One region of the Clostridium sp. JS66 genome, then DNA from elsewhere that is predicted to be linked to it. Evidence: riboswitches for the same ligand, from Rfam matches in the RefSeq annotation. Region 1 holds a riboswitch; each other region holds the start of a gene.

Region 1 (10,426 bases):
AGTATCGATAATCCTTTTACTACTATCCAAGCTGGAATAGATGTACTAAAGCCAGGAGATACTCTCATGATAAGAGGTGGAACCTACCTTGAAACTACAAATGTGTTTAACAAAAATGGATCAAATGATGCCTGGTACACTATAAAAAATTATCCTGGAGAAACTGTTATTATGACAGGAAATAATGAGAGAGAATTAAGTGGAAAAGATGGAGCAGATGCAATAACCTTTGCTGGTTGTTCTTACTGGAAAGTTGATGGAATAACCATGAAGGACTACTCAGGTGCTGGAATATATGTAACCAAAAGTTTTGACTCCTCGCACACAAAGTCTAGTTATATTGATATGGAGAATTTAACTATATATAATTTGGACTATCCGGTATATAGAGGCATTGGTACTTCAGGTATAGATGGTGAAGGTTCTGATTACTGCAGTGTTAAAAATTGTGAAATATATAATGTAGGTTTAAAAATAAATAAACCAAAGGATCATGGAATATACATAGGTTATGGATGTTACAACTGGACATTTATAGGAAATAAAATTCATGATAATGCGGGAGCCGCTATACAAATGTATGGCAGACCAAATGGAGGAAGTAACTGTACCGTTGAAAATAATCTTTTATATAACAATCATGCTTATGGTATGGCTGTTGCTAGTAATGCCACTAACAATTACATATACAATAATGTATTTTATGGTAATTCCATTGACGATATTTATATGATGGATGGCGCCGTTAAAAACTGGGTTAGGAACAATTTGTTCTTAAGTAAAAACAGTATTTATAATGTACAATTAACAGATGCAACCTCAGTAGATAACTCATTTGATAACGATGTTTACTATAAAGCTAATGGAATAGTATCAAATAGATATGATCAAACACTGTATTTTCCAAATTGGCAGGCATACTCTGAAGAATATTATGGAAGATGTATAAGCAGTGATGGCGAGGCTGAAGCATTAATAAATAACTGGGCACCTGTTAGTGTTGGTAATAAAAAATATTCAAGTACACGACTAAGTGGACAAGATAGATTTCAAACAGCATGCAAAATTGCAGAAAACCTAAATAATGGAACAGTTAATAATGTGGTTATTACATCAGGTTATAATTTTCAAAATGCCCTTAGTGGAAGTGTGCTGGCTAAAAAATTAGATGCTCCTATTCTTTTATGTGGCAGCTATTCTTTTGAAAACATCAGTACTTTAAACTATATAAAATCCCATTTAAGTAAAGATGGAACAATATATATTTTAGGAAATGAAGAAGACGTAAATAACAATATAGTAAACAACTTAAAGGATTCAGGATACTCCAATATAAAAAGGCTTAGTGGTGATGATGCAAAATATAGTACTATAAAAACTATAAATGATCAAATAGATGCTAAGGAAGGTACTCCAATATTTATAGCTGGTGGTGATGTATTTGCAGATGGTTTAAGTATATCAACTATAGCTGCTTCAAAGGGCTATCCAATAATTTTATCAGATAGTAATACTTTATCTGATTCTGCTATGCAAACCATTAATAAAGTTAAACCTTCTAAAGTATATATTATAGGTGGAACAGGTGTCATATCTGACAATATAAAAGAACAAATTAAAAGTAATTCCAACCTTTCTGATAATAATATATTGAGAATATGGGGAAGGGATAGGTATGAAACCTCATTAAATATAGCTAAATACTTTGATTTAGATAGTTCCACAGTAACTTTTGCTTCAGGAGAAAATTTTCCAGATGCCTTATCAGGTAGTATATATGCAGCCAAATATAATGCTCCAGTTATTCTTGTAAATAGCAATATAATTAATCAAAAGAATTATATCAATACAAAGAATTATATAAATGAAGTAATATTTGGAGGAGCTGCAGTTGTTCCAGAAAGTGTTAAAATTAATTTAGCAAAATAATTTACTTGCCATAAAAGGTTATAAAAATACACTGCTTAATAATTAAAAATAAGCACTATCAACATTATATAAGTTTGATAGTGCTTTATACTTTTCCATATTAAGATTTTTATTAGTGTATAGCTTTCTTTTTATAACTCTTTCCTGATGTATCAACACTTCCTATTGTTACTAAAGCATTTTCATCAAATCCATGTACAATTGACTTTAATTTAGAAATTTCCAAACGTGATACTACCACATATATCACATCTGTAGCAACACCTTTATAACCTCCTTTTCCATTAAGTAAAGTTATTCCTCTTCCGAGCCTATCCATTATAGCTTGAGATATATCTTCATGTTTGCTAGAAATAATAAATACAGCCTTTGACTCATCTATACCTTCAACTATAATATCTATAAGTTTAATTGCTATGAAATATGCAATAAGGGAATACATTGCCCTATCCCATCCAAAAACAAAACCTGCTGAAGTTAATATAAAAAAATTGAAAAACAATACTATTTGTCCTACTGAAAAAGTTAACCTTTTATCTAAAATTATTGCAACTATTTCAGCTCCATCAGTAGAACCTCCACTTTTTATTATTATTCCTATTCCTAATCCTGCTATTATTCCACCAAAAACTGAAGCTAAAAGAACATCTTGAGTTATACCTGGAATTGGCTTGAAGATAGATATTCCAATAGAGTAGCATACTACAGAAAATAAAGTTGATATGGTAAATGTTTTTCCAATTTGCTTATATCCAATAACAAAAAACGGTATATTAAGTATGAACGTAAGAATACCAAGAGGTATATTAGTAAAATGACTTATCATAATTGATATTCCAACTATTCCACCATCTATAATATTATTGGGAATTAAAAATATCTCTAACCCAATAGAATACAAAATTGCACCTAAAATAATCAATAAAACCTTAGTGGTTTTCGAATAAATATTCATATATTTTTTTATCATGAAATTCCCCCTTAACTCTTTTGACTTTTTCACAGTCACTTAAACAAATATGTAAAATTTCTAACTTATTTTACATATCATATATTAATATTATATCAAAAATTACTATGACGCACAATTTTCAATGGTTAACATTAAAAATAACTTTACAATACTTCTAATTAATAACAGTATTTTCTATTATTAAGAAAAAATAATAGATAAATTTAACAAAACTATTGTAAAAACGTTTTCAAAGGAATATAATAATATTAACAAATAGTAAACTTTATTAATATATTCTTTATATATTGAATAAATATACTTTAAATGCAATTATTGATTAATATTAAAGCTATACTTTTATTTAAATCATAGTGTGGAGGTGTGTATATTATGGTAAGTTTGAATTTTTTAAATGAAGAAGCAATGGATAAAAATGAAGAGATAACTGAAATAATAAGCAACCCTGAAAATCACTATAGCCTTGAAGAAAAACAAGCAAAGGATGATAACAGTGATTTTTCAATACTCTATATTATATTTTCGGCTCTTCCAATGATTATATTATTAATTTTATTTAGTTTATAATAAAATTTTAATTCATGTTTGACTTAGGAATTCATATAAGTTATACTTTAGTTAGTAATCATGTAACTGGCGGAAATGGAATTAACCATAAGGAGCATGATTTAAAAAAGTTATCGACCGCCTGGGTAGAATATATTATTTTACCCAGGCGTTTTTTGCTTTATTTTATTTTTTGGAGGTTGAATTTATGAAAAATCAAGAAATTGTACTTAAGTATGGATGTAATCCACATCAAAAGCCGGCAAAAATTTATGCTCAAAATAAAACACTGCCTTTTAAAATATTAAATGGTAATCCTGGTTACATTAATTTTATGGATGCCTTCAATTCATGGCAATTAGTTAAAGAATTGAAAATAGCTACAGGACTTCCTGCTGCTGCTTCCTTTAAACACGTAAGTCCTGCTGGTGCTGCCGTAGGTGTTCCATTAAGTGATACATTGAAGAAATCCTATTTTGTATCAGATATTGACTTATCTCCTGTAGCTTGTGCTTATGCACGTGCTAGAGGTGCAGATAGAATGTCCTCTTTTGGTGATTGGGTTGCTATAAGTGATATAGTAGATCTTCCTACAGCACAAATTTTAAGTAAATCTGTTTCAGATGGCATAATTGCATTAGGATATACTGATGAAGCTTTAAAACTTTTAATGAAAAAGAAAAAAGGAAACTATTGTATCATTCAAATGGACTGGGATTATGAACCTTATGAAATAGAAAAAAGACAAATATATGGAATAACCTTTGAACAAAAAAGAAATAATGTGATAATAAAAGAAGATATGCTTAATAATGTAGTTACTATTAATAAAAATATTAGTGATGAAGCTAAACGTGATTTACTTATTTCCATGATTACTCTAAAATATACTCAATCCAATTCTGTTTGCTTTGTTTTAGATGGTCAAGTAATTGGTGTTGGTGCAGGACAGCAATCCCGTATACATTGTACTAGACTTGCTGCATCTAAAGCAGATATATGGTTTTTAAGACAACATCCAGCTGTTCTTAATCTTCCCTTTAAAGAAGATGTTTCAAGACCAAATAGAGACAATGTTATAGATCAATATCTTAGAGATGATATTACTTCTATGGAATTAAAAGAATGGAAAAATATATTACAAGAAATACCAGATAGATTAACAAAAGAAGAAAAAAGCGCCTGGCTTTCAAATTTAACTGGAGTTTCTTTAGGTTCAGATGCATTTTTCCCATTTAGGGATAATGTAGATAGAGCATCTCAAAGTGGAGTTAAATACATTGTACAGCCTGGAGGATCATTAAGAGATAATTTAGTAATAGAAGCCTGTGACGAGTACAACATAGCTATGTCATTCTCTGGGACAAGATTATTTCACCATTAAAAATACATAATATATAAAATAGGTTGTACCAAATGGCACAACCTATTTTATATATTTTATACATCACGTGATGCTAAATGTTTCTGTTTTTTCTTTTCATATGATCCATATATTAACAAACCAATTATACTAAAGATTACTGGACCTGCAAGCATCCATATTGTGTCTTTTATTTTTCCATGTACTGCTGGTTCTATTATTGTAAAGAAATTTGCAAAACCTATAGTAAATGTAACTACTACAGTAGCAACAAGTACCCAAGTACGATTTTTAAAAACTTCAAAAGGTTTTTTAATACTTTCTTTTTTCTTAAAAGCAATAAATGCAGCTGACAAGAACATATATGGAAGAGTCATTGCTACGTTAGTCATTTCTATTAATATTGCAAAGAATTTAGATGCTGCATCTCCTCCAAAAGAAACTAGTAATATAAATACCATTACAAATATACATTGGATCCACATAGCATTTTTAGGCATTCCATCTTTAATTTCAGCCATTTTTCCTGGCCATAATTCTTTTGGTGTACCTTCTATTAATTGTTTCAATGGCGCATAACATAATGTGAAGAATGCTCCTGTTAATGCTAAGAACATAGACAATCCCATGTATCTAGCCATCCAAGCTCCCATTGTTAATGCACCAGCCTGGCTAAGTCCAAAACCTTTTCCTAACTGATATCCTAAATTTTGCATTACCACATAAGCAACATTACCCATGTGAACACCTTTTACTGACAATACTTCTTGCCAATTAGTAAATATACCACATAAAAATATACCTAAAGAATATCCTATAGCAATAATTATTGCTGCTATGGTAACACCTTTTGGAAATGTTACTTCTGCATTTTCAGTTTCATCTACTAATCCTCCAACCGCTTCTATTCCACCATAAGCAAATAATGCGAATACTAAAAATGATAATATACTAATTGTACTTTGATAAGATGGATTTGGTGATTGTGTAAAAGCAGCTGATGCCGCAACTGGTTGAGCTAAATGCCCACCATTTAATACTAAAACGGCTACTGCACCTATTAATAGTACAATATTAAGTAATGCTACTGCAGTACCTCCCACTGATGTTACTTTCGTTATTTTTTCCAATCCTTTAGAAGCTGTTATAGTTACAACTAAAATCCAACATACACCTAATAATCCCAATGTTTGAGTGGAACTCAATCCTAAAAGTGACCAAGTTGCAGTCTTATCGCTTCCAAATATGGCATTTGAAAGTGGTATCCATATTGAAGAAGATATATTAACCATCCAAATTACATAGGAAGCATACCACATGAATGTGCCTATAAAAGCATATTTAGGTCCAACGGACTTATCCATCCATGAATAAATTCCTCCTTTTTCACTTTTAAATGCTGCTCCATATTCTGCCATCATAAATGCATAAGGAATAAAGAAGGTTATTGCAGATAAAATATACCATGGTATTGCACTATAACCCATTAAATAAAATGATCTAGGTATGTTAGCAAATCCAAATACTGATGTAAAAATCATTAATATAAGTGCTACTAATGTCATCTTTTTTTTATTAGCTGATTCCATTTTTTCTCCCCCTTAATTTTTTACATTTTTTCATATAATTCAATTATTTTAAGTACTACCTCTACAGCTTTTTCCATAGAATATATAGGAATATATTCAAATTTTCCATGAAAATTGTGTCCGCCTGTAAATATATTTGGTGTAGGAAGTCCCTTAAATGATAGCATAGCTCCATCAGTACCACCTCTTATAGGCTGAACTTTAGGAACAACATTTACTTCTTTCATTGCTTGAAAAGCAATATCAACAACATGCTTTACAGGTTCAATCTTTTCTTTCATATTTCTGTATTGATCTTTTATTTCAATTTCAACTGTATTTTCACCATATTTTTCATTCAATTTTTTCACAACACTAGTCATAAATTCTTTTCTTTTTTCAAAATTTTTCTCATCAAAGTCTCTTATTATATATTGAAGTTTTGTTTCTTCTACTCCACCATTAAGTGTAACTATGTGGTAAAAGCCTTCATATCCTTCTGTTGTTGCTGGTGTTTCATTTTCTGGAAGCATGCTCATAAATTCTCCAGCAATAAGCATTGAATTTATCATTGTTCCTTTTGCACTTCCAGGATGTACACTTCTTCCATTTATAGTTACTTTAGCACTTGCTGCATTGAAATTTTCATACTCTAATTCTCCAATGGCACCACCATCTAGAGTATAAGCTAAATCTGCATTAAACTTTTCAACATTAAAGTGATCTGCACCTCTTCCTACTTCTTCATCTGGAGTAAATGCAACTTTAATAGTTCCATGTTTAATTTTAGCATTATTAATTAAATATTCCATAGCAGTAATAATTTCAGAAATTCCTGCTTTATCATCAGCACCTAACAAAGTAGTTCCATCTGTTGTAATAAGTGTTCTACCAATATAATCTTTCAATTCTGGAAAATCCTTTGGAGAAAGTATTACATTTTTTTCCTCATTTAAAACTATATCTTTACCATCATAATCTTCAACAAATTTAGGATTTATATTTTTTCCTGAAATTTCTGGACTTGTATCCATATGAGCAATAAATCCTATAGTAGGAATTTCTTTAGTAGTATTTGATGGTAACGTTGCCATAACATAGCCATTTTCATCTACTGAAACTTCCTTCATTCCTATTTCTTCTAACTCTTTTACAAGAGCCTTTGCTAACACAAGCTGTCCTGAAGTAGTTGGTACATTTTCTACTTCTTCATTTGATCTAGTATCAAAACTTATGTAATTAATAAATTTTTCCACAACATTAGACATATTAATCTCCTCACAATCTATAATGTAAAATAATTTTAAGTATTAGGCACATTGATTTTATTTAGCTCTGCAGAACCTATTTAAATGTTTGGCAGTTTATTGTCAATTACGTAATTACACTATATCACTTTTTTTTTAAGTATTAACCATCTTAAAGTATGACTAAAAAGGTTGAAATAAGTTAATAAACCAATCATACTTTAGATTAATTACATATATATGCACTTAAAAGTGCTGAAAATAGTATGAGATGTCAAAAGTATTTAGAATAAAATCCTTCATATCCTAATCCCTGACATCCCCCACATTTTAAATAATTCCTATTTCTTTTGCCTTTGCCACAGCTTGAATCCTATTGCGTACACCTAATTTGCTAAATATATTTAATATATGGCTTTTTGTAGTACTTTCTGTAATAAACAAAGCTTTAGCAATTTCTGAATTTTTTGCTCCACTTTCTATAAGCATTAATACTTCTTTTTCTCTTTTACTTATTATCTCACTACTTTCTTCAGTTGAATATAAACTTAATATTTTGTTTAAATATTCTCCCATTTTATAATAATCTTTATTAAATTTCATAGATTTAATAGTTTTTAACAAAATTTTATTTGCTTTAACTTGTTTTAACAAAAATATTCTAATAAATCCATTTTCAAATCCAATAATTAAAGCTTCTCTTAAATCTCTAGTTGCATTTTCATATTGGTCATTTTGAGAAAAAATTTCTGCTCTCATAATATAAGCTCTTATAATTAAATATTTATTATCCTTTTGTGAAGTTAAAATTTTATTCAGCAGCATCAATGCATCATCACTTTTTTCCTTATAAATCAGTATTCTTGAAAAAACAATAAGTTCTTCTGGAATTTTAAAATCCCCCTTTGTAATGTATTTTTCTACCGAATTAATTTCTCCACATTCTATAAGCCTTCTCATCTTTAATACTTTAAAATTATCTTTTAATTTATGAAAATAATATTTATCCAAAAGTCTATAATCATCATATTTTTGTGACAATTCTTCTATCTTTTCATAAATCTTATTTAATTCATTTCTTTCATTTTTTGGATTCTTCTCCAAAACAATTCCCGAATAAACATAATATCCTAAAAAGGCTGTATAACTGTCCCATTCTTCTTCTAAAAACTTTAATCCTTTTAGCACATACTCTTCAGCTTTATTAATATTATTTTTTTCATAATATACTAGTGCTAATGCTATATAAAAAATTGCTATATGTGAAGATTTTTTTAATTCTTCATTTATATTGCTTCCAAGGCAAGTATTGCACATATTTTCACACTGAATTAATTCTCCTGTAAGTAATTTTACAAAAATAATAATTCTACTAGCAGATAAATATAAAATATCATCACCATAAGACTGACTTAAAATTAAAGCTTCATGAAAGTATTTCTTTTCTAAATCAAAATTTTTTAAATAAAAGTTTATTATACCTAATTTCAAATTTATTATTGTATTCCAAAATATATCCTTTTCTAAATATACAAGAGCATCTTGATAGTGTTTTATACTTTTTTCATATTCTGATTTTATAAAACTTTTATCTCCCTTTATAATGGACAGTATACTATTACATTCCTTTTTATAATTTTCATCTTCATAATTCTCCAATGCTTTTTCAGCGAATTCCAAATACTTGCAATAATTTATATTGTCATATATATAGGTACACATGTGTACCATACAAAACCTAGGATTTTTTATAATAATATCCTGTGACATACTTTTTAACCAACCTAATACGTAAAAATACTCATTAGTAAAAATTTTTTTAACACATTTATCTTCAATTAATTTTATCGCTTGTTCATAATTTTCAACATGTATATATTGGTTAACAGCACTGTTTACACATCCATTTTTTTCATACCAGCTAGCTGCTCTATTACTAACTTCAGAAACTTCTTCTTTATTTATACCATTTAGTTTACTCATTAAAAATTCTCTAAAAAGCTTATGATATCTAAAGGATTTTCCATCATAATCTAGTTTATCAATAAACAGGTTCATATCACATAATTCTTCTAAGATTTGTTGGCTATTTTTTTTACAGATTACAGCATTACATAAGTCTGCATTTAGCTCATCCAAAATACAGGTTTTTAATAAAAATTCCTTAATTTCCTCTGATTTATCATTTAAAATTTCTTCACAAAAATAATCTTGAATATATTCATTATTCCCACTAAACTTTTCTTCTATTTCACCTATGTCTTTTCTTCCATTCATGGATAATGCAGCAATTTGAATTCCAGCTATCCAGCCTTCTGTAGCTTCATTTAATCTTTTTATACTTTCTTTTGATATTCTAATTTCCATATTTTCATTAAGAAATTCTGAGGTTTCTTTAAGAAAGAAATTTAAATCACTCATATCTATCTCAGTTACTTCTCCATCCAATCTTAATTTAGAAACATTTATATTTGTTTTTGATCTACTTGTTATTATGATATGGACATTATCAAAAATCCCATCAATAAAATGCTTAATTTCCATGAGTATATCTTTATCTTTTACAAAATGAAAATCATCTATTACAAATACTAAATTGTCATTTATGCTTGAAATACTATTTAAAACAACATCTACTATTGATTCAATAGGAATTTCTTGATTATCCTCAAAATTATTTTTTTCATCTTTAGAATCTTTAAATTTTTCAATGGCTGTAATAAATGAACTCCAAAAAACATCTATTTTATCATCTCTTTCATCTAAGGAAATCCATATTATATTATTTTCTAATTTCCTT
Region 2 (10,426 bases), 2.2 Mb from region 1:
AAGAAGAGTTTATATTTCCTCAAATAAGGCAATATGAAAGAGAAGGTAATGCTGATGATAAAAATCGCTTATTAAATCTTATTAATGAATTGGAACAAGAGCATACTGGAGCAGGAGATATTATAACGGAATTAAGGGAAGTGACAGATCATTATAGTGTCCCAAAAGATGCATGTGGTTCTTTTAAAATAACATATGAAAAGTTAAAAGAAGTTGAATTAGACTTATTTCAACATATACATTTAGAAAACAATATTTTGTTTAAAAATCTGCGATAATTTGAACCAATAGTATAAGGTGGTAACTAAAATTATCAAATTATGATATATAAACATAATATCAATAATTAAATGGAGGTTTTTTTATATGAGTTTTAAAATAAATGACACTGTTACCTGGGTTGGAAAGATTGATTGGGAGCTAAGAACTTTCCATGGTGAAGAATACTCTACACATAAAGGTTCTTCATACAATTCATACTTAATTAAAGATGAAAAGACAGTACTTATTGATACTGTTTGGTATCCATTTGCCAAAGAATTTGTAGCCAACTTAAAAAAAGAAATTGATTTAAACAAAATAGATTATATAATAATGAACCACTCTGAAAGTGACCATAGTGGTGCGCTTTTAGAGCTAATGAAAGAAATACCCAATACCCCAATTTATTGTACTAAAAGTGGTGTAAAAATATTAAAGGGACATTACCATAAGGATTGGAACTTTGTAGAGGTAAAGACTGGGGATAGTCTAAATATAGGTAGAAATAAACTGACATTTGTAGAAGCAAGGATGCTTCATTGGCCTGATTCAATGTTTACATATTTATCCGGTGAAAATATTCTATTCAGCAATGATGCCTTTGGGCAGCATTATGCCTCTGAATTGATGTATAACGATAAAGTTGATCAAGGTGAATTATTTCAGGAGGCAATAAAATACTATGCTAATATTTTAACTCCATTCAGCAAATTTGTTGTAAAGAAAATAGAGGAGGTAATAAGTCTTAATTTACCTGTCAATATGATTTGCACTAGTCACGGAATAATGTGGAGGGATAATCCGCTGCAAATAGTCAATAAGTATATGGAATGGGCAAAGGATTACCAAGAAAATCAGATTACAATAATTTATGATACAATGTGGAATGGCACACGAAGGATGGCTGAAGCCATAGCAGAAGGAATAAAAAGTTCAAACAAGGATATTGTTATAAAGATATTTAATTCATCTAAAAATGATAAAAATGATATTATTACCGAAGTATTTAAATCAAAAATGGTGCTTGTTGGCTCATCAACAATAAATAACGGAATATTATCTTCGACAGCCGCAATATTGGAGATGATTAAAGGACTTGATTTCAAGGGAAAAAAAGGGGCAGCTTTTGGTAGTTATGGTTGGAGTGGCGAATCAGTAAAAATTATTAGTGAAGAATTAAATGAGGCTGGTTTCGAAATAGTAAGTGAAGGAATAAAAGAATTATGGAATCCAGATGAAGAGGGAATAAGCAGGTGCAGAGAGTTTGGAAGTAATGTTTTAGAAAAAATACAAGTCTAATTTTAGGAATACAATTAAAAATTATTATATGTTTTAGTGTGTAACCTAAGTTACAGAAATAATTTTTATAGGGTAGTATACTTAAATAAAGTAAGTGATAATAGTTAAGAGATAATTAAACTAATATATAACAGTTAAATAAAGTTAATATATAGAATAGCCAAGAAAAACAGTAGTGCTTTAAGTAGTATTTCTGTTTTTCTTAAAGTTTAATTATACTTATATAATAAGGAGCAAGGTATGAACAGATATAAAAAGAATAGGGAGTTTTTAAAAGCAAATTTTCAGATTTTAGATGAAGTTCAAACAGACAGACAAAAGGGACTGCCATTCCCTGCTTTTCAAAAAGAATATGATAGCGATTCAATATTAATTGATTTACCTGAAGTATCTAAAGATATATTATCAAAAAGCAATGTATTTGATTGTTTAGAGAATAGGCGTAGTATAAGAAAGTATGCTGAAGAAAGCATTAGTTTAGAGCAATTGTCATATTTGCTCTGGGCAACTCAAGGAATTCAAAAAGTTATGAATAACAATATGACTACGATAAGAAGAGTACCTTCAGGTGGAGCAGCACATACATTTGAGACATATTTGATAATAAATATGGTTGAAGGATTGAATAAAGGAATATATAGATATTTGCCTTTAGAACATAAACTAGTATTTATTAATACTATAGAAGAGATGGAAATGAAAATTGATCAGGCAACACCTAGACAACCCTTTGCACCAAATTTTGCTTCTAAGAGTGCAGTATTGTTTGCATGGAGTTGTATTCCCTATAGAGCAGAATATAAATTTGATGTGACAGCCCATAAAAAGATTTTACTTGATGCTGGGCATCTCTGTCAGAATCTTTACATAGCAGCAGAATCTGTAGAATGTGGAACATGTGCTATTGGAATTTATGATCAAAATCTTATTGACCAAATGTTAAATTTGGATGGAGAAAATGAATTTATAGTATACATGGCGGCAATAGGTAATAAACAGAGGTAATATTTTAATAAAGTATAGGAAGTATACTATAATAAATAAAGAATATCAAATGTTAAAAGCATAATTTATATAAATAGAAAGTAAATCCCTTAGTTATAATATGAATAACATTAGGGATTTTTTTATTTATCATCTTTATCCGATGACTACCTGCTCTAATACTCCCACTTCTCCAAGTGGGAGCAAAGAGCAGCTACGTCTCTGGATAAGTTCTTCTAAGACTCAGGTGGAGAGAGGTATTCCTCATAAGCAAACTCTACCTGAGTTTAAGAATAACTTAATAAAATCCTTCTATTTAGCTCTTTTGTTATACCATTTTGGAAATGCAATTGAGAAAGCTAAAAGTAATGGAGTAGAAATATTAGTGTAAAGAGTAATTATAGTAAAATATGAACTCATAGATACATAATGCAATAATATAACGCCAACAACTGCTTGGCTTACATTTAAAATTCCCCATGCAATGGTAAGAATTACCCAAATTGATTTATAAGATTTTTTTTCTTAACTTCTTCTGGAACATTTTTAAGATATATTTGTTCTGCTATAACTTGAATTAATGGCTTTTTAATTAGCACAGATAAAAAGAAGACTAAAGCATATAAAACATCTCTCACTATTGGTGCTAATAGATAAAAATTTGGATTATTTGAAACTACAGTACCTAGCAAACCGATTCCAGAAAAAGCAGCGGTAATTACTGCAAGGGCATTAATCTCATAGTCTTTAATAAAATTAAGGATCACTACACCAATACTCCAAATACCTGCTAATATTATACCCTTAAGTGTCATGTTAATTTTATTAAAGCTTAAGCATATTAAAACAGGAATAATAGCACTAATGATAAAATCTTTGTTTAAAATATTGTTTATTATTGAATTATTATTATTTGTATTCATCTTTTCCATAACTTCAGTCCCCTTTTCAACTATTACATAAAATTATTATTTAAATTTGATTTATATATCAGAGTGATATACTGTGTCTTTATTATATATCACTCTGATATATAAAGTCAACATGTTTTTTATGAAAACTATATACAAATCTTTTTATATTTACTAATTGACATAATTAGCATTATCATTTAATATTAAGATACAGTGATAAAATTTACAATTACATGTTTATTGAAGCAGTAATTTTTATTTTGAAAATTTAAGAGTCGCACGACTGGCGGAAGTGGAGTTTACCACAGGGAGTGTGATTTATAAAGTATAAATGTCGACCGCCTGGGCAAATGTGTCCAGGCGGTTTTACGTTTTTTGTTAACTGTTGGACATCTTTAATTAAATCTAAAGAAAAATTTTATGTAAAGTTAAACAATCTCCTTAATATCTAATACAAAGGAGATAAAAATAAAAAAATTAGAGATGGGGGTAATTTAAAATGGGTTTTAAATCAGACATTGAAATAGCACAGGAGTGTAAACCACAAGACATAAGGAAGATAGCTGAAAAAATAGGTATTTCTGAAGATGACATTGAGCTTTATGGAAAATATAAGGCTAAAGTAGATTACAACTTATTAAAGAAAACTCCAGGAAAAAAAGGTAAGCTAATTCTTTGTACAGCAATTAATCCAACACCAGCAGGAGAAGGAAAAACTACTACATCAATAGGTGTAGCTGACGCTTTATCAAAATTAGGCAAAAATACAATAGTTGCATTAAGGGAACCATCATTAGGACCAGTATTTGGAGTAAAAGGTGGAGCAGCAGGTGGTGGATATGCACAAGTTGTTCCAATGGAAGACATTAACTTACATTTTACTGGAGATTTTCATGCAATAGGAGCAGCTAACAATTTATTAGCAGCAATGTTGGACAATCACATATATCAAGGAAATGCTTTAGACATTGATCCAAGAAGAATAGTTTGGAGAAGATGTGTTGATATGAACGACAGACAATTAAGATTTGTTGTTGACGGTATGGGGGGAAAAGTTAACGGAGTACCAAGAGAAGATGGATTTGATATTACTGTTGCTTCAGAAATAATGGCTATATTTTGCTTAGCTAGCGATATAGAAGACTTAAAAGCTAGACTTGCTAGAATAGTTGTAGCATATACAAGGGCTGGAGAACCTGTAACAGCTGGACAAATAAATGCGCAAGGTGCTATGACTGCATTGCTTAAAGATGCATTAAAACCAAATCTAGTTCAAACTCTTGAAGGAACACCAGCATTTGTTCATGGCGGACCATTTGCAAATATAGCTCATGGATGTAACTCAATAATGGCTACAAGAATGGCTACTCATTTTGCAGATTATGTAGTTACAGAGGCAGGTTTCGGAGCTGACCTTGGAGCTGAAAAATTCTTAGACATTAAATGTAGAATGGCAGGACTCAAACCAGATGCAGTTGTAATAGTTGCTACAGTAAGAGCATTAAAATACAATGGCGGAGTACCAAAAGCTGATTTAAATAATGAAAACTTAGAAGCTCTTGAAAAAGGACTTCCAAATTTATTAAAGCATGTTGAAAATATAACTAAGGTATTTAAATTACCAGCAGTAGTAGTAATAAATGCATTTCCAACCGATACTCAAACTGAATTAAAATTAGTTGAAGATAGATGTAAAGCTCTTGGAGTAAATGTTAAACTATCAGAAGTTTGGGCAAAAGGTGGAGAAGGTGGAGTTGAAGTTGCTAAGGAAGTAATAAGATTAATAGAAACAGAAGAAAACAACTTCCAATTTGCTTATGATGCAGAACTCCCAATAAGAGAAAAAATAAGAGCTATAGCCCAAAAGATTTATGGTGCTGATGATGCAGTATTTACAGCACAAGCTGAAAAAGAAATTGATGAATTAGAGAAAAATGGATTTGGTAAAACTCCAGTATGTATGGCCAAAACTCAATATTCTTTAACTGATGATCAGACTAAACTTGGAAGACCAACAGGCTTTAAAGTAACTGTAAGACAAGTAACAGTTTCAGCAGGAGCAGGTTTTGTTGTTGCTTTAACTGGAGCAATAATGAAAATGCCAGGACTTCCTAAAGTTCCAGCAGCTGAAAAAATTGATGTTAATAAAGATGGAGTAATAAGCGGATTATTCTAGTAAGTATCTTGTTTATATAATCTCAAAAATTAATATAAAAAATAAGAAGCCAATGTTTTAGTGGTATTTTGTATACTGAAGCATTGGCTTCAATTTATAGTAAAGATATAATAAATCACTATAATATTAATGAATAAAATTGCATTTAAGATAATATTCTAAATATTTTCAATATTCTTTTTAAAAGGTAGTGACATTTATTTATAAAAATATTATAATAGTATTATAAAATAACAAAAAACATATGTAATATAAGTGTTAAACAAAAGGGGAAGCCTACTACTATGATTTTGTTGTAACTAAACTTATTTGAAATGCATATTAATGGGTAAAAGGGGAGTGGTTTTCATGAAAGATATTATTAATGAAAATAAAAAAGATGTTCAAGCTGCTAAAAGAGATAAAAAAGCAGTTAAAAAAATAAGAAGAAGAGAATCACATAAGTTTCTTTTCGATATGGTTAGTGTTCTATTTAGTAGGGGTTAAAATTTTTAATACGGTATCAGCAGAGTTCTTTCTGCTGTTTTTTTCTTTGTGGTAATTTAATATTTTCAATGACATACTTATCTTTGTAATTTTATCAAGCAGAATTTATCATATCTATTTGAAAAATTCAAGCTGCGGTCTAAGCTAGAATTAAGAAGGGGGAGAATAATAATATGGATAAATCAATGGTAACAACAGCATTTGATATAGCAGGATATAAGATTATAGAAAATTGTGGATTAGTGAGAGGCGTAATTGTTCGTTCAAGAAGTGTTATAGGAAACATAGGAGCTGGATTACAAAGTCTTGTAGGAGGAAATATATCTTTGTATACAGAACTTTGTGAACAAACCAGAGAAGAATCATTTGAACTAATGATGAAGCATGCCGATGAAATAGGTTCAAATGCTATTATTGGAGTCAGATACGATGCTAATGAAGTAACACAAGGAATAACAGAAGTTTTATGTTATGGAACGGCAGTTAAAGTAGAAAAGGAATAATTAAGAAAGCATCTGCATTGATTTGTAGATGTTTTTTTATTAGAAATATGGGTATCATTAAAATAAAAAGAAACTTAATTTAATAAAATATTAAAAAAAATAGAGAATATACTTGTTAAGATGATATAATAAAGAGATTGAGAAAATGGGAAATTGAAATTAGTTTATATAGATAAAATAATTAACAAATTTGGAGGGTCTTATGTCTAAAGAAAAGTTATTGATACTTGATGGAAATAGTTTAATGAATAGAGCGTTTTATGCACTGCCACCGTTAACTAACTCTCAAGGATTACATACTAATGGAGTATATGGCTTTGTAACAATGCTTTTAAAAATGAGAGAAGAAATTAATCCTAATTATATAGTTTGTACTTTTGATAGAAGTGCTCCTACATTTAGACACAATGAATACAAGGATTATAAGGCTGGTAGAAAAAGAATGCCAGAAGAGCTGGCAGAACAATTTCCAGTGGTAAAAAAACTATTAAATATGCTTTCCATAAGTATGTTTGAAATTGACGGATTTGAAGCAGATGATCTTATAGGAACCCTTTCTGTATATGCAGAAAAAAAAGATATAGAAGTTTATATAGTTACAGGAGATAGAGATGCTCTTCAATTAGCAACAGATAATGTAAAAGTTGTTATAACAAAAAAAGGAATTACGGAAAAAGAAATATATGATAAAAACAGAATGATTTCAGAATTTGAAGTTACACCAACTCAATTCATAGATGTAAAAGGCCTTATGGGAGACAAATCAGATAATATACCTGGTGTTCCAGGAGTTGGTGAAAAAACAGCCTTTAAACTTATAAAAGAATATGGAAGTATAGAAAATGTATTAAATAATATAGATAATATTAGTGGAAAAAAAATAAAGGAAAATTTAATGCAGTATAGTGAGCAGGCAGTATTCAGCAAAAAGCTTGCTACTATCATGGTTAATGTTCCTATAGAAATAGATCTAAATGAAATAAAATCTAAGGAAAATTATGATGTAGAAGGTGTAAAGAACTTATTTATAGAGCTTCAATTTAAATCACTTATAGATAAAGTAATAGGTGAAAAAGAATTAAAGAAAGAAATTGAAAAGGAAGATATTAAAGTTGACTTTAAAAACATAAGTAATATAAAGGATTTAAAAAAGCTTGGGGAAGACATAAGTTCAATTGCAAAAGATGAAATTTTATACTTAACTTTTAAAATTGTAGATGGCAATATTTACTCAGAAAGTTATATAGAAAAGATGTTTTTAAATATAGATAACGAAAATTATGTAGTAGAGATTAATAAAATATATGAAGAAAATAATGAAGATACATTAAAATGTCTTAAGAATATATTTGAAAATAATAAAATAGAAAAAGTAAGTCATAATGTAAAGGTTCCATATACTGTATTTAAGAAAATGGGAATAAACTTTACCAGTGTAAAATTTGATACAGAAATAGCAGCTTATTTAATTGATTCTTCTAGGGGTGAATATGAATTAAACTCTATTATACAGGATTATCTTAAAATAATGCTTCAAGGAGAAGAAGATGAAATCAGAGTAAAGGAAACTTCTCTTTTAAAGGATGTCTTTGAAACTCTAAATAAACAAATAAAAGAATTGAATATGGAAGAACTTTTATATGAAGTAGAACAGCCTCTTACATTGGTATTAGCAGCTATGGAATATGAAGGCTTTAAGGTTGATACTGTAAAATTAGAGGAACTAGGAGAAAAGTTTAAGATAGAAATAGATAAGCTTCAGAAGGATATATATGGATTGGCAGAAGAAGAGTTTAATATTAATTCTCCTAAACAGCTTGGAAAAATATTATTTGAAAAACTTGATTTGCCTGTAATTAAAAAGACAAAAACAGGATATTCCACTAATGCAGAGGTTTTAGAGCAGCTTTCAGATAAACATCCTATTATAGAAAAAATAACTTACTATAGACAGTTTACTAAGCTTTATTCTACATACATCGAAGGATTAAAAGCTGTAATTGATAAAGATGGAAAAATACATTCTAGCTTTAATCAAACAGTTACTACTACAGGAAGATTGTCAAGCACGGAACCTAATCTTCAAAATATACCAATAAAATATGAAATGGGTAGAGAAATAAGAAAAGTATTTGTACCTGAAGGTGAAAATTCAATAATACTTTCAGCAGATTATTCACAAATAGAACTCAGAGTACTTGCTCATATAGCAGATGATGAAAATTTAATAGATGCTTTTCTTAATCATAGTGATATTCACACTAAAACAGCATCAGAAGTGTTTAAAGTGCCTATAGACCAAGTTACTAAGCTTCAAAGAAGTAATGCTAAGGCTGTAAACTTTGGTATAGTTTACGGCATAGGTGACTTTAGTTTGGCTAAGGACTTAAAGATATCAAGAAAAGAAGCTAAGAATTATATAGATACTTATTTTGAAAGATATCCAGGTGTAAAAAGGTATATGGATAATGTTATAAAGCAAGCAGAGGATAATCTGTATGTAACTACTATAATGAATAGAAGAAGGTTTATACCTGAAATAAAAAATTCTAAAAAGATGGTAAAGGCTTTTGGTGAAAGATTGGCCATGAATACACCTATTCAAGGCAGTGCTGCAGATATAATAAAGATGTCCATGGTAAATGTATATAACATCTTAAAGAGTAAAAATTTAAAGAGTAAAGTAATACTTCAAGTACATGATGAACTTATTTTGAATGTATATAAGGATGAGTTAGAAGAAGTAAAAGCATTAGTGAAAAATCAAATGGAAGATGTTATGAAATTAAGAGTACCTTTGGAAGTGGATATTAATCTTGGAGATAATTGGTACGAGGCAAAATAAATTTCTTCAAATACAAAGGGGTTGGTGTCTTATGCTTAAAATCGGACTTACTGGTGGAATAGGAAGTGGAAAGAGTACCATTTCTGAAATGCTTAGCAAAAGAGGGTTTGATATTATAGATGCAGATATTGTAGCCAGAGAGGTATTAAACAAATATCCTGAAATTATTTGTGAAATAAAGAAAAATTTTGGAGAAACATTTGTTGATGAAAATAATAAATTAAAAAGAAGAGAGTTAGGTAATTTTATATTTGCTGTACAAGAAAGAAGAAAAAAATATGAAGAGATAATTATGCCTTTTATTGTAAAAGACATATTTTATAGAATAAATCAATTGGATGAGGATGGAAAAGAAGTGTGTATAATTGATGCTGCTACCCTAATAGAAAATAATTTACATAAATATATGGACGTAAATATACTGGTTTGGGTAGATTCTTCAACACAATTTGAAAGAATTAAAAATAGAGATAAGTTGCCACACAGCGAAATTCTCAACAGAATAAATTCACAAATGTCTTTACAAGAAAAAATTAAATTTGCAGACTACACCATAGATAATTCAAAAAGTTTAAAGAATACAGAAGAAGAATTAAATATAACTTTAAAAGAGATTGGCAGAAATTTTAGGGGGGTGAAGTGCCTTAGTAAATTAGGCACAAATTAATTTGAAAGGAATTAAAAGAGCAATAGGTTTTATAGCATTAATTGTATTATTAATGAATGCAAAGAATATAGTTGAATACTTTTATCCATTAAAATATGCAGATAGTATACTTAAATACTCCTGTAAATATGATTTAGATCCTTATTTAGTAGCAGCAGTTATAAAGACGGAGAGTAATTTTAATAAAAATGCAAAGTCAAATAAAAATGCCTATGGACTTATGCAAATCACTCCAGACACAGCGGAATGGGCAGCTGAGAAAATGGGCGTGAAGAATTTCAAAACAGATAT
Region 3 (10,426 bases), 2.4 Mb from region 1:
CTAATGTGCCTTTGCCTAGGTAGAATCCATCTACATTAACTAGATTACAACTATCTATAAATTTTTCGTTTTGCACAGTATACCCCACCAAATTTTTCTCATCTTGTCTTTGCTTATATTTTCTTTGGCCGTATATTCCTACCACTGCCAAAATAGCTAAAATGCATACAATAACTTTAATTACTGTACGTTTATTTATAGATTTTTTATTATTTTGTTGGTATAATTTTGTAGAAGTAAATTTATTTTTTTTACTCATTATATGACCTCCTTTATCAAGTCATCGGATAAATATAGGGGAATATATACAGGAGTTGGTCGTTACCAGATTTCCTAATCTAGTATACAGACCACAAAATTTATCACCAGTTATATAGGTGCCAATAATAGGGTATAAAAGCTTATTTTCCTTGTGTAAAGTTGAGTAAACATCATAATCTATTGGAGTTATATGCTCTCGTTTCTGAAAAATAAAATTGTATTCAGGTTCTTTAGATACTTCATATCCTAATAAGACACCATTGCCCTCCCTTTCTAAAAGTGGTTTTATACAAATATCAGTTGTATTAAGTTTCTCTACATCAAAACTAGTTTGTGATATATATTTTTCGATAATAAGATTTTCGTCTTTAGAAAAAAAACCTTGTTGTTTTAATTCAAAGATTAAAGCTAAAAAAGCCTTGGTTTGGGTAACTATGGTATGGGGAGGGTTTATACTAAGGGTATTTTGTTCCATAGCCTTTAGTATATCTGTTTTATCTTCATGAATAAACCAATCTAAGGGATAATATCTAAATACAGCGTCCAAAGGTTTACCATAAAGATATAAATTATTGTTATTAACTTTTACATCGTAGATATTTCCCATATTTATGTTATAAGGAAGGTCTTTAACTATATTATATATAATTCGCGTATTATACCAATCCTCATAATAAGTTCCAGATAAAATACCTATATTGTTAATATGATGATTTTTAGAATAATCCTTTAATATTTTAAAAAATTCTTCTTTTATCATACTAACCATGTTTTCATTAGGATTTTTATATGGAATATTTAATTCTTGTTGTATTATTTTACTTATACCAATACTTTCAACTAAACCTGCAGGGGTTTCAGAATTAATTTCTAAAAGTTTCCACTCACCTTGCTCGTTAAGGCACCAATCTATTCTTCCTAAAAATAAAAAGGAATCCGTATGTTTAGCTTTAACTATATTTTCTAGTCCATTAATACCTAAAACCTCAGAAAATGTATTAATATTTTCTAATACTAAGTTTTGGGCTTTTTTAAATATGGTGCATATACTATTTGCAGCATTTTTTAGTTCATCAAATTTATTTTTGTCTAAAATAAGGCTGTCTAGAGATGTATATTCTTTATCCCTGAAATAACTTCCAGTAAAATCGTATTCCATCATAGCCCTATCACTTACTTTATTCCAAACTTCTTTTCTATTATTTCCTGTAAAATGGAATATATCTATATGCTTATCTGAAAAGCCTATAGGTGTTATCCATGTATCTTCATCACAGGTTAAATAGCTTTCATTCCATCTAGTACAAAAGCCTTCTACTTTTCCGTCTATAAGATAAACTCCGAAGTTTCCAAAAGCCTCTTTAGGTATAAATCTATTTTCTGATACTGTAGTTACAGCATCTTTGTGAATAGCACAAAATTTTTGAAGAATGAAATCATCTGGATTTTCCAAAACATATTCTACTGATTTTTTCCATTCCTCTTCTGAATGCAATATTCCAATAAATACATTTTCGCTATATCGTCCATAAATAGGTTTCAAAACATAATTGTTTTTATTTTTTATTACATCTTCTACATAATCTTTTTTGAAAATACGAGTTTGTGGAAGAGTATTTTTTATCACTTCTCTTTCACGCTCACTTAATCTTTTATCTTGTTTTTCTATTAATGACCATAGGTAAGCAAATAAACTTTTACATTGACCAATGATTACCCTAGGATCGTTTATAATGAGAATTTTACCTTGATTATATAAATTTAAAATTTTTTCTATATGGCAAACTTCATCCATATGTTCTGTAGGGAATTGTCTTAAAATTACTTGTATTTTTTCCTTACCAAAAGCAAGTAAATTTCCATCTATAACTTTTAAATTTTTAGGACCTACAGCTATAAAATGGAAATTAGAATCTTCAATAATATCTTTATATAAAAATGATAAATGGCATTCTTCTAAATGACAAGGATCTATAAGTACAGCTATATTAAATGTTTCATGTACATGATCCTTAAAAAAATCATGTACTATATTTTTAAAAGAAGCTATAAATTTATCTTTAAATCCACTATTTAAATTATTATGGGTTTCCAAGTATTCACTAACTAAGATTTCTCTTTGAGCACAAGGTTTGTCATAATTAAATTCGGAGAAAAAAATTCCGCCATCTTGTCTTATAAATGCGTCATATCTTACCCAAAACATAGGGCTTAATGGAATTTTTAGATTTACAATATCCTGTTTAAATTTAAAGTCCTTTATATATTCTTGAAAATCAGAAAAATTTCCATTAATATTTTTTATTATTCTTTTAACTAGAAAATCTAAAGTTTCTGCAGATTCTTTCATATTATTTAGTGTTTTAGCATCCAGATAGAAGGGGCAGGGAGAAAATATGGTTTCTTTCCTTCTGCAATCTATCATGTAGTAGTCAAACAAAAGTTTATCAGTTAAAGAGTTGTACACTTTAAAATCATCTCCACAAAGTAATATATTTAACTAGATACGCTTCCAGCATGTACTCCAGAATATCCACCACTAGATGATGGGGTAGTCCAGGCTTTCCATCCGCTAGCAGTACCTGTATTTATACTAGATTTGCTGCCGCTGGATGTTGAACTAGAGTTAAATATAAAAGGTGTCGAATGTGAGTAAGAAGTAGACTGGCTTTGATTATCATCTTCCTTATCTTTGTCTTTATTTTGATGTGCACAACCAGTTAATGCTAATGGATTTACTAACACCATCGATACTGCAAGACTTAGTGCAGCAGCTTTATATTTCCATGATTTTTTATTATCCATAAATTTTATTCTCCAATCATATATTTGTTTACCTCTATACTATAATGCTCTAGATAATCAAAATAACAAGAAATATCTTCTTTAATAGATGTTTTATAAATATAAACTACATTGGCAAAGTTTAATTCCTTTAACAATTCGTAAGAGGGCATATCCTCCTCGGTAGTTTCATATTGGTTATTAAAGCAGTTTTCTTCAGTGCCTGTGGAATCAGAGATATATCTGTCGTTATCTAATATAAAGATATAACCTTCAGTTTTTATATCACAAATTTTTTCTCCGCAAGTAATTAAATTACTTATAAAATCTTCTCCTTGCACTAAACCATAAGGATGAAGTATAGCATTAAAAGTAAGTATAGGCTTTATCTTTAGGCTGTTTTGAAGCATGCAGGCAAATTTAATACTTTCACTTCCAGGTATGTCTAAGATGAAAATAGTATTATGCCTCTTATATTTATTTATTATATGCTTAGTTTCGTTAAGTTCTTTTGTTTCATTACATGTAATATCAAATTTTTTTATAATAAAGTTTGGATAGTTTTTAATAGAAACAAATGGCGTGGATTTAAAAAAGCACTGAAAAGGTTCAGTACCATTTTTCCACTTTAAATAGATATCATATATATTATAATTATCAAGATAATTCAAACTCATATAACTGGTTATGAAAATTATAACAAAACATAACCATACTCCTCTCCTAATTATTTTAGGTTAATGTTTTTTTAATAAACGATAGCTACAAATTTATTTACATTTATTATATGAGTATATCCATTAAGATCCTTTATTACTAAAAAACCTTCTCTTTGAACCTCTATACTTACATCATTTATGACTATATCTGGATTCGAATTATTATAGGATTCTGCAGAAGTGTAAAGATTTAAAGTTTTCCTTTCAGTAAACATTTTGTATATCCTCCTTAATATTTATATATTTTGAATTTATACAAATATTATCATCTTATAGGAATCTATTCAATAACGATTTTAGGTTAAATATTGTAAAAAAAGAAGATTTATAAATATAAAATATGGTTCTAATAACTATTACATGAGTTTTGGCTTATTATCTTATAAATAATAAATAAATTTAAATATATTTATCACTATGTATATAAAAATAATTTGTTATAAAAGAAGTTATTTTTGAGAACTTAAGGAAACTAAGATAAAATATATGGTATAATGTATACAAATTTATTTTGCAAAAGGAAGTGAAATATGTGAAAAGAATTTGGAAATTAATCACTAGTATGATAGTTATATCTTTAGTTACTTTTGCACCCGTTTTTGTACAAGCATATGGAGTAAAAGGTTCAACTGAAAATTCTGATTATAATATTAAAATAAATAATATTAATGAAAAATATTATAGTGGAAATATAAGCAGGAAAAATAAAAATCTTCTTAATGCATCTGTACAACAGCAAGTAAAACAACCTAATCTTTTATATAGTAATAATTCTTGCAGTACTATAGATCAAATTAAACAAGTAGCCAAAGATAATTATTTAAATAGAAATACAAGTTTTTCCATACATTATACAGGAAACTTTTCGGATTTAAAAGGTATATTGAATGAAGTACTAGATTATATTGATGAATCTGATGATTATTTGGCAAACTCTATTGTAAGCTCTGAAGTAAGGTATCATGGATATAATCAAGATGTAGATATAGATTTTACTGTAGAATATTTATTAACATATGATCAGGAAAATTGGGTAGATCAAAAGGTGAATTCTATACTTCAAAATATAATAAGAACTTCTATGACACAAGATCAAAAGGAAAAGGCTATACATGATTACATAGTTGCAAATACTGCTTATGATGAAACTCTTGTAAAGCATAGTGCTTATGACGCATTGCATGATGGAACTACAGTATGTCAAGGATATGCACTTTTAGCATATAAAATGTTAAATAAAGCAGGTGTACCAGCCAAAATTGTAGTTGGTATGGTAGATGGAAGTAGTGTAGAAAATCATGCTTGGAATTTGGTAAATCTTAATGGAAAGTGGTATCAATTAGATTGTACATGGGATGATCCTGTGCCAGATGTTCAGGGAAGAATAAGCTATGATTATTATAATTTAACAGATGATCAATTGGCTAAAGATCATGACTGGAATAGATCAAAGTATCCAAGTGCTAATACAAATTATGATTTAAGTATTACTAATGTACCAGTTAAGTCTGTGGTATTGGACAAACATCAGATAACTTTAAAAGTGGGAGAAATTACATCATTAACTGCAAATGTATTACCAGCTAATGCTTCAGATAACTCAATAAATTGGAAATTTGATGCACAGGGATTAATTTCTTTCGATGGAATAAGTATAAAGGCTTTAAAACCTGGTAAGGTTTATATAAATGCAGTATCAAATGATGGAGCCTTTAAAGATACTTGTGTTGTAACAGTAGTTAATGATACAGAAGTAGACTTTAATAATTCTAGACAGTGGCAAGAAAAGACAGGTATAGATCCCAATAAGTCATGGAGACTAAAGTTTACTAAAAGTGTAGCTAGTTCTACAGCAAATAAAGACAATATATATGTATTGGATGAATTATATAACAGAGTAGATGTTGATATAAGTTTTGATGTGACCAAAGATATTTTAGTAGTTAAACCTGCACAAAGTTATCAATCAGGTAAAGTATATTATTTAGTGGTAACTACAAATGTTGCTTCTGATTCAGGACAAAAAATATCTACACCTATTATAATGAAATTTACAATTAAATAGTAAAAAATAACAGCTAACTTTTAGCTGTTATTTTTTGTAATGAAATTTATTATGCTGTAACTAATGGTACAGATTAATTATATAATTTGTATTACTATTTAAATATAAGGAAATACTTATATTGTTAGGAGGTAAGAAATTATGGAGAAACATTTTATAAAGAATATCGATTTTGCAAAACCATTAGAGTTTGAAGGACTTGTAGACTATGAAGAGGGAAGAGTTGTAAGTAGAACTTTAGCTCAAGGAAAAGCTCTTAGTGTAACTTTATTTGCATTTGATAAAGGTGAAGAAATTAGCTCCCATTCGGCAGGAGGGGATGCTATGGTTTATATTCTTGATGGTGAATCTGAAATAACCATAGGCGATGAGAAGTTTAACGTTAAAAAGGGTGAAACTATAGTAATGCCAGCACATGTACCACATGCACTTTTGGCTGCAGAAAAGTTTAAAATGCTATTAGTAGTGGTTTTTAGTTTGACATAATTAAAAAATAATGTAGGTATTTATGAGTATTTTTATATTTATAAATTGACAAACAACGAATTATTGTTTACTATTATATTATTAAATTTAAAAAAACTAAAAAATCATTATTTAATTCTATGTAAAAGTCATGCAATTAAAGATTTTTTAGCAGAATCACATAACTGGCGGAAGTGGAGTTTACCACAGGGAGTGTGATTTATAAGAAAAATGTCGACCGCCTGGGCAAACTGTCCAGGCGGCTTTATATTTTTTGAAGCTTCCTGGATATGTAAAGAAATATTTTAATTAGGTAGGGAGGCATTTTTATGATTATGAAACAATGGCAAGGATTTAAATCAGGTATATGGACAGAGGAAATCGACGTAAGAGAATTCATACAAAAAAACTATACAGCATATGAAGGTGACAAAAGCTTTTTAGAAGTACCAACAGAAAAAACAAAGAAGCTTTGGAAAGAAGCAGAAGAGTTAATTATAGAAGAAATTAAAAAAGGAATTATAGATGTTGAAACCAATGAAATTTCAGGTATAAATAATTTTAAACCTGGTTATTTGGACAAGGAAAATGAAGTTATAGTAGGATTTCAAACAGACGCACCACTAAAGAGAATAATGAATCCTTTTGGTGGAATGAGAATGGTAGAACAGTCCTTAGAAGAATACGGCTTTAAGATGAATGAAAATATAGAAAATTATTTTAGTAAGTATAGAAAAACTCATAATCAAGGAGTATTTGATGCTTATACAGAAGCTGCAAGAAAAGCAAGAACGGTTGGACTTCTTACAGGACTTCCAGATGCTTATGGTAGGGGAAGAATAATAGGAGATTACAGAAGAATAGCTCTTTATGGAATAGACTTTTTAACAGCACAGAAGAAAAAAGATCTAAATGAGCTAGTAGGACCAACTACAGATGAACTTATAAGACTTAGAGAAGAAGTATCAATGCAGATTAGAGCTTTAGGTGAAATAAAAGCTATGGCGGCATCTTATGGCATAGATATATCAAAGCCAGCATCAAATGTTGTAGAAGCAGCTCAATTCTTATACTTTGGATATTTGGCAGGAGTAAAAGAAAATAATGGAGCAGCAATGTCTATAGGAAGAAATACAACATTCCTTGATATATATATAGAAAGAGATTTAAAAAATGAGGTTATAACAGAAGCAGAAGCACAAGAGATAATAGATCAGCTTGTTATAAAATTAAGAATGGTAAGACATTTAAGAACACCAGAGTATAATGATTTATTTGCAGGGGATCCTAACTGGGTGACAGAATCCATAGGCGGAATTGGAGTAAATGGGAAATCATTGGTTACAAAGACAGCTTATAGATTTTTACACACATTAACTAATTTAGGACCAGCACCAGAACCAAACATGACAGTTTTATGGTCAGAAAAGCTGCCACAAAACTTCAAAAATTATTGTGCTGAAATGTCCATAAAAACAGACTCTTTGCAGTATGAAAATGATGATATAATGAGACCAATATATGGAGATGACTATGGTATAGCTTGCTGTGTATCTGCTATGGAAATAGGAAAGAGAATGCAGTTCTTTGGAGCAAGAGCAAACCTTGCAAAATCATTACTCTATGCGATAAATGGAGGATATGACGAAAAGAAAAAAGCTAAGGATGGAAGTTTGATTAAAGTTGTACCAGATATAGAAAAGATGGAAGATGAAGTTCTTGACTTTAATAAGGTAATTAAGAGTTATAACAAAGTTATGGAATATGTAGCTGAATTATATGTAGATACAATGAATACAATTCACTACATGCATGATAAATATGCTTATGAAGCAGGACAGATGGCTCTTCATGATACAGCTGTTAAAAGATTTATGGCTTTTGGAATAGCAGGCTTATCAGTAGCAGCAGATTCATTAAGTGCTATAAAATATGCAAAGGTTAAACCAATAAGAAATGAAGATGGAATAACTGTGGACTTTGAAATAGAAGGAAGCTTCCCTAAGTATGGAAATGATGATGATAGAGTTGATGATTTAGCAGTACAGTTAGTTAAGAAATTTTCAAATGAGCTTAAAAAGCATAAAACTTATAGAGATGCAGAACATTCATTATCAGTGTTAACAATAACATCAAATGTGGTATATGGTAAGAAAACAGGAACAACACCAGATGGAAGAAAAGTAGGTGAGCCACTAGCGCCAGGAGCAAATCCAATGCATGGAAGAGATGAAAATGGAGCATTAGCATCACTTAACTCAGTTGCAAAAATACCATATAGAACTTACTGTCAGGATGGAGTATCAAATACATTCTCTATAATACCAGATGCACTTGGAAAAGATGAAGAAAGCAGAATAGTAAATCTTGCAAACATGATGGATGGATATTTCTCACAAGGAGCCTTTCACTTGAATGTAAATGTGTTAAACAGGGAAACGCTGATAGATGCTATGGAAAATCCAGAAAAGTATCCCACACTTACAATAAGAGTATCAGGTTATGCTGTTCATTTCAACAGATTAACTAGAGAACAGCAGCTAGAAGTTATAAGCAGAACCTTCCATGAAAAAATGTAATTTAAAATTAAAAGGTAGATTAAAAGTGTAAAAAGCTTTTAATCTACTTTTTTAAAAACATTTTTTATATGTATTAGAATACAAAATATTTTAATCAATTAATTTTACACCTAGTTTGGAATAGAAACTGTAGCTTATAGTATCAGATATAGGAAGAGAATTATCCTTCTGAAATTTATGAACTACAGATTTAAAATAATCATTATAAATGCCATTAGGCTTAGAATTATAGTAACCTTTTGTTCGAAGCATAAATTGAAGCTGATATACATCTGATCCTGTCATTCCAGGTTTTAAAGTTCTGAGGTAATTTCCAAAATTACCATAAGGTCCTCCCCAAACAATGACAGTTGTACCATATGGAATAATTTTATATAATTCTGCCACTTCTGAGTTCTTCATTCTTATACATCCATGGGATGAATTCCATCCTATGGAGCCAGGAAATAATGTGCCATGTATACCATACTTACCCCAGGGGACGTTAAAACCCATCCAGTAGCCCCCAAAACCATCACCCCAATTGTCCTTGTTTACTATTTTCCATGTACCCAAAGGGGAAGGAGTATCATATTTTCCACTTGCCACTTGATAACTTTTAAATTGAATACCATCTTTAAAAACTATTAAATTATTAGAAGAAACATCAACTACAATTATATAATTACTCTTAGGATTATTTATATTGAAAGCATTTCTATTAGATGATGATTTATATCCACAATATATTATTATAGCCTCAACAATTAATATTGAGATTAAAATTATTAGTAACTTTTTAAACTTAGACATAAAAATCCCCCCTCTAATATATTATGAAAGAGGGGAGATTTAAAGCATTATTTTTTAAATTTATTTTTAGATTTTTTCTTTTTTTGAACGGAATATCCGAATTTACCCAAAGCTTTTGAATTAAGAGAAAAATATTCTCCGTGGGAATAACATATTAAGTTTGCTTTTTCTAAGTGAATTTTACCATTTTCGTCTAAAAGATTTTCTTCTACATGAATAGCTAACACTTCAGCTAGAAACAAATCGTGACTTCCAAGAGGAGTGATAGTTTTAACTTTACACTCTAAAGAGACAGGACACTGTTTTATACTGGGAACTTTAACTTTTTCACTTTCTTCTAATGTTAAATTACAGTGTTTTATTTTATCTATATTTTTTCCAGAACGCACACCACAGAAGTCTAAAGTTCTAACCATATCTTTAGATGGTAAATTAACCACAAATTCTCCCGTTTCTTTTATGTATTCGTAAGAAAGTCTTTCAGGACGTATAGCTGCAGTTATCATAGGAGGTTTAGTACAAGCAGTGCCAATCCACCCTACAGTAAATACATTTATTTTTCCTTCTTTATTTTGAGAAGTTATAAGAACTGATGGAACAGGATTAAGCATTGCACTTCCTTTAAAAGATATTTTAGTCATAACTTTTTCCTTTCTTCAACTAACATGTTATGCTTATGGTAATATAATTTAGTTTATTTGTAAATGTTTAAGCTATATTCAAAAAATAACCCACAAATGTGTTACATTTGTGGATTTATT

The links. A riboswitch is a leader RNA that binds a small molecule or an ion and turns the genes downstream of it on or off. The one in region 1 is predicted to bind ZMP and ZTP.
Region 2: linked by a shared signal. The riboswitch ahead of Q6H37_RS05145 (formate--tetrahydrofolate ligase) and the one ahead of Q6H37_RS15485 (phosphoribosylaminoimidazolecarboxamide formyltransferase) in region 1 are both predicted to bind ZMP and ZTP.
Region 3: linked by a shared signal. The riboswitch ahead of pflB (formate C-acetyltransferase) and the one ahead of Q6H37_RS15485 (phosphoribosylaminoimidazolecarboxamide formyltransferase) in region 1 are both predicted to bind ZMP and ZTP.

What each region holds. Positions count from the first base shown of each region.
Region 1 covers NZ_CP131467.1:3,324,011-3,334,436, forward strand. Annotated here, with positions in the region: gene Q6H37_RS15470 (cell wall-binding repeat-containing protein) at 1-1,929, shown strand, start outside; gene Q6H37_RS15475 (YitT family protein) at 2,042-2,899, opposite strand; gene Q6H37_RS15480 (hypothetical protein) at 3,275-3,469, shown strand; ZMP/ZTP riboswitch at 3,522-3,603, shown strand; gene Q6H37_RS15485 (phosphoribosylaminoimidazolecarboxamide formyltransferase) at 3,657-4,832, shown strand; gene yjeM (glutamate/gamma-aminobutyrate family transporter YjeM) at 4,889-6,400, opposite strand; gene pepT (peptidase T) at 6,421-7,647, opposite strand; gene Q6H37_RS15500 (LuxR C-terminal-related transcriptional regulator) at 7,957-10,426, opposite strand, start outside.
Region 2 covers NZ_CP131467.1:1,095,426-1,105,851, forward strand. Annotated here, with positions in the region: gene ric (iron-sulfur cluster repair di-iron protein) at 1-278, shown strand, start outside; gene Q6H37_RS05130 (anaerobic nitric oxide reductase flavorubredoxin) at 367-1,560, shown strand; gene Q6H37_RS05135 (SagB/ThcOx family dehydrogenase) at 1,801-2,565, shown strand; gene Q6H37_RS05140 (VC0807 family protein) at 3,039-3,476, opposite strand; ZMP/ZTP riboswitch at 3,728-3,813, shown strand; gene Q6H37_RS05145 (formate--tetrahydrofolate ligase) at 3,958-5,634, shown strand; gene Q6H37_RS05150 (hypothetical protein) at 5,983-6,120, shown strand; gene Q6H37_RS05155 (YbjQ family protein) at 6,294-6,623, shown strand; gene polA (DNA polymerase I) at 6,826-9,468, shown strand; gene coaE (dephospho-CoA kinase) at 9,500-10,135, shown strand; gene Q6H37_RS05170 (lytic transglycosylase domain-containing protein) at 10,137-10,426, shown strand, end outside.
Region 3 covers NZ_CP131467.1:5,710,822-5,721,247, reverse strand. Annotated here, with positions in the region: gene Q6H37_RS26535 (hypothetical protein) at 1-259, opposite strand, end outside; gene Q6H37_RS26530 (glutathionylspermidine synthase family protein) at 281-2,728, opposite strand; gene Q6H37_RS26525 (hypothetical protein) at 2,758-3,066, opposite strand; gene Q6H37_RS26520 (hypothetical protein) at 3,072-3,722, opposite strand; gene Q6H37_RS26515 (hypothetical protein) at 3,794-3,979, opposite strand; gene Q6H37_RS26510 (transglutaminase domain-containing protein) at 4,297-5,829, shown strand; gene Q6H37_RS26505 (cupin domain-containing protein) at 5,971-6,315, shown strand; ZMP/ZTP riboswitch at 6,466-6,549, shown strand; gene pflB (formate C-acetyltransferase) at 6,627-8,873, shown strand; gene Q6H37_RS26495 (L,D-transpeptidase family protein) at 8,964-9,665, opposite strand; gene Q6H37_RS26490 (flavin reductase family protein) at 9,713-10,306, opposite strand.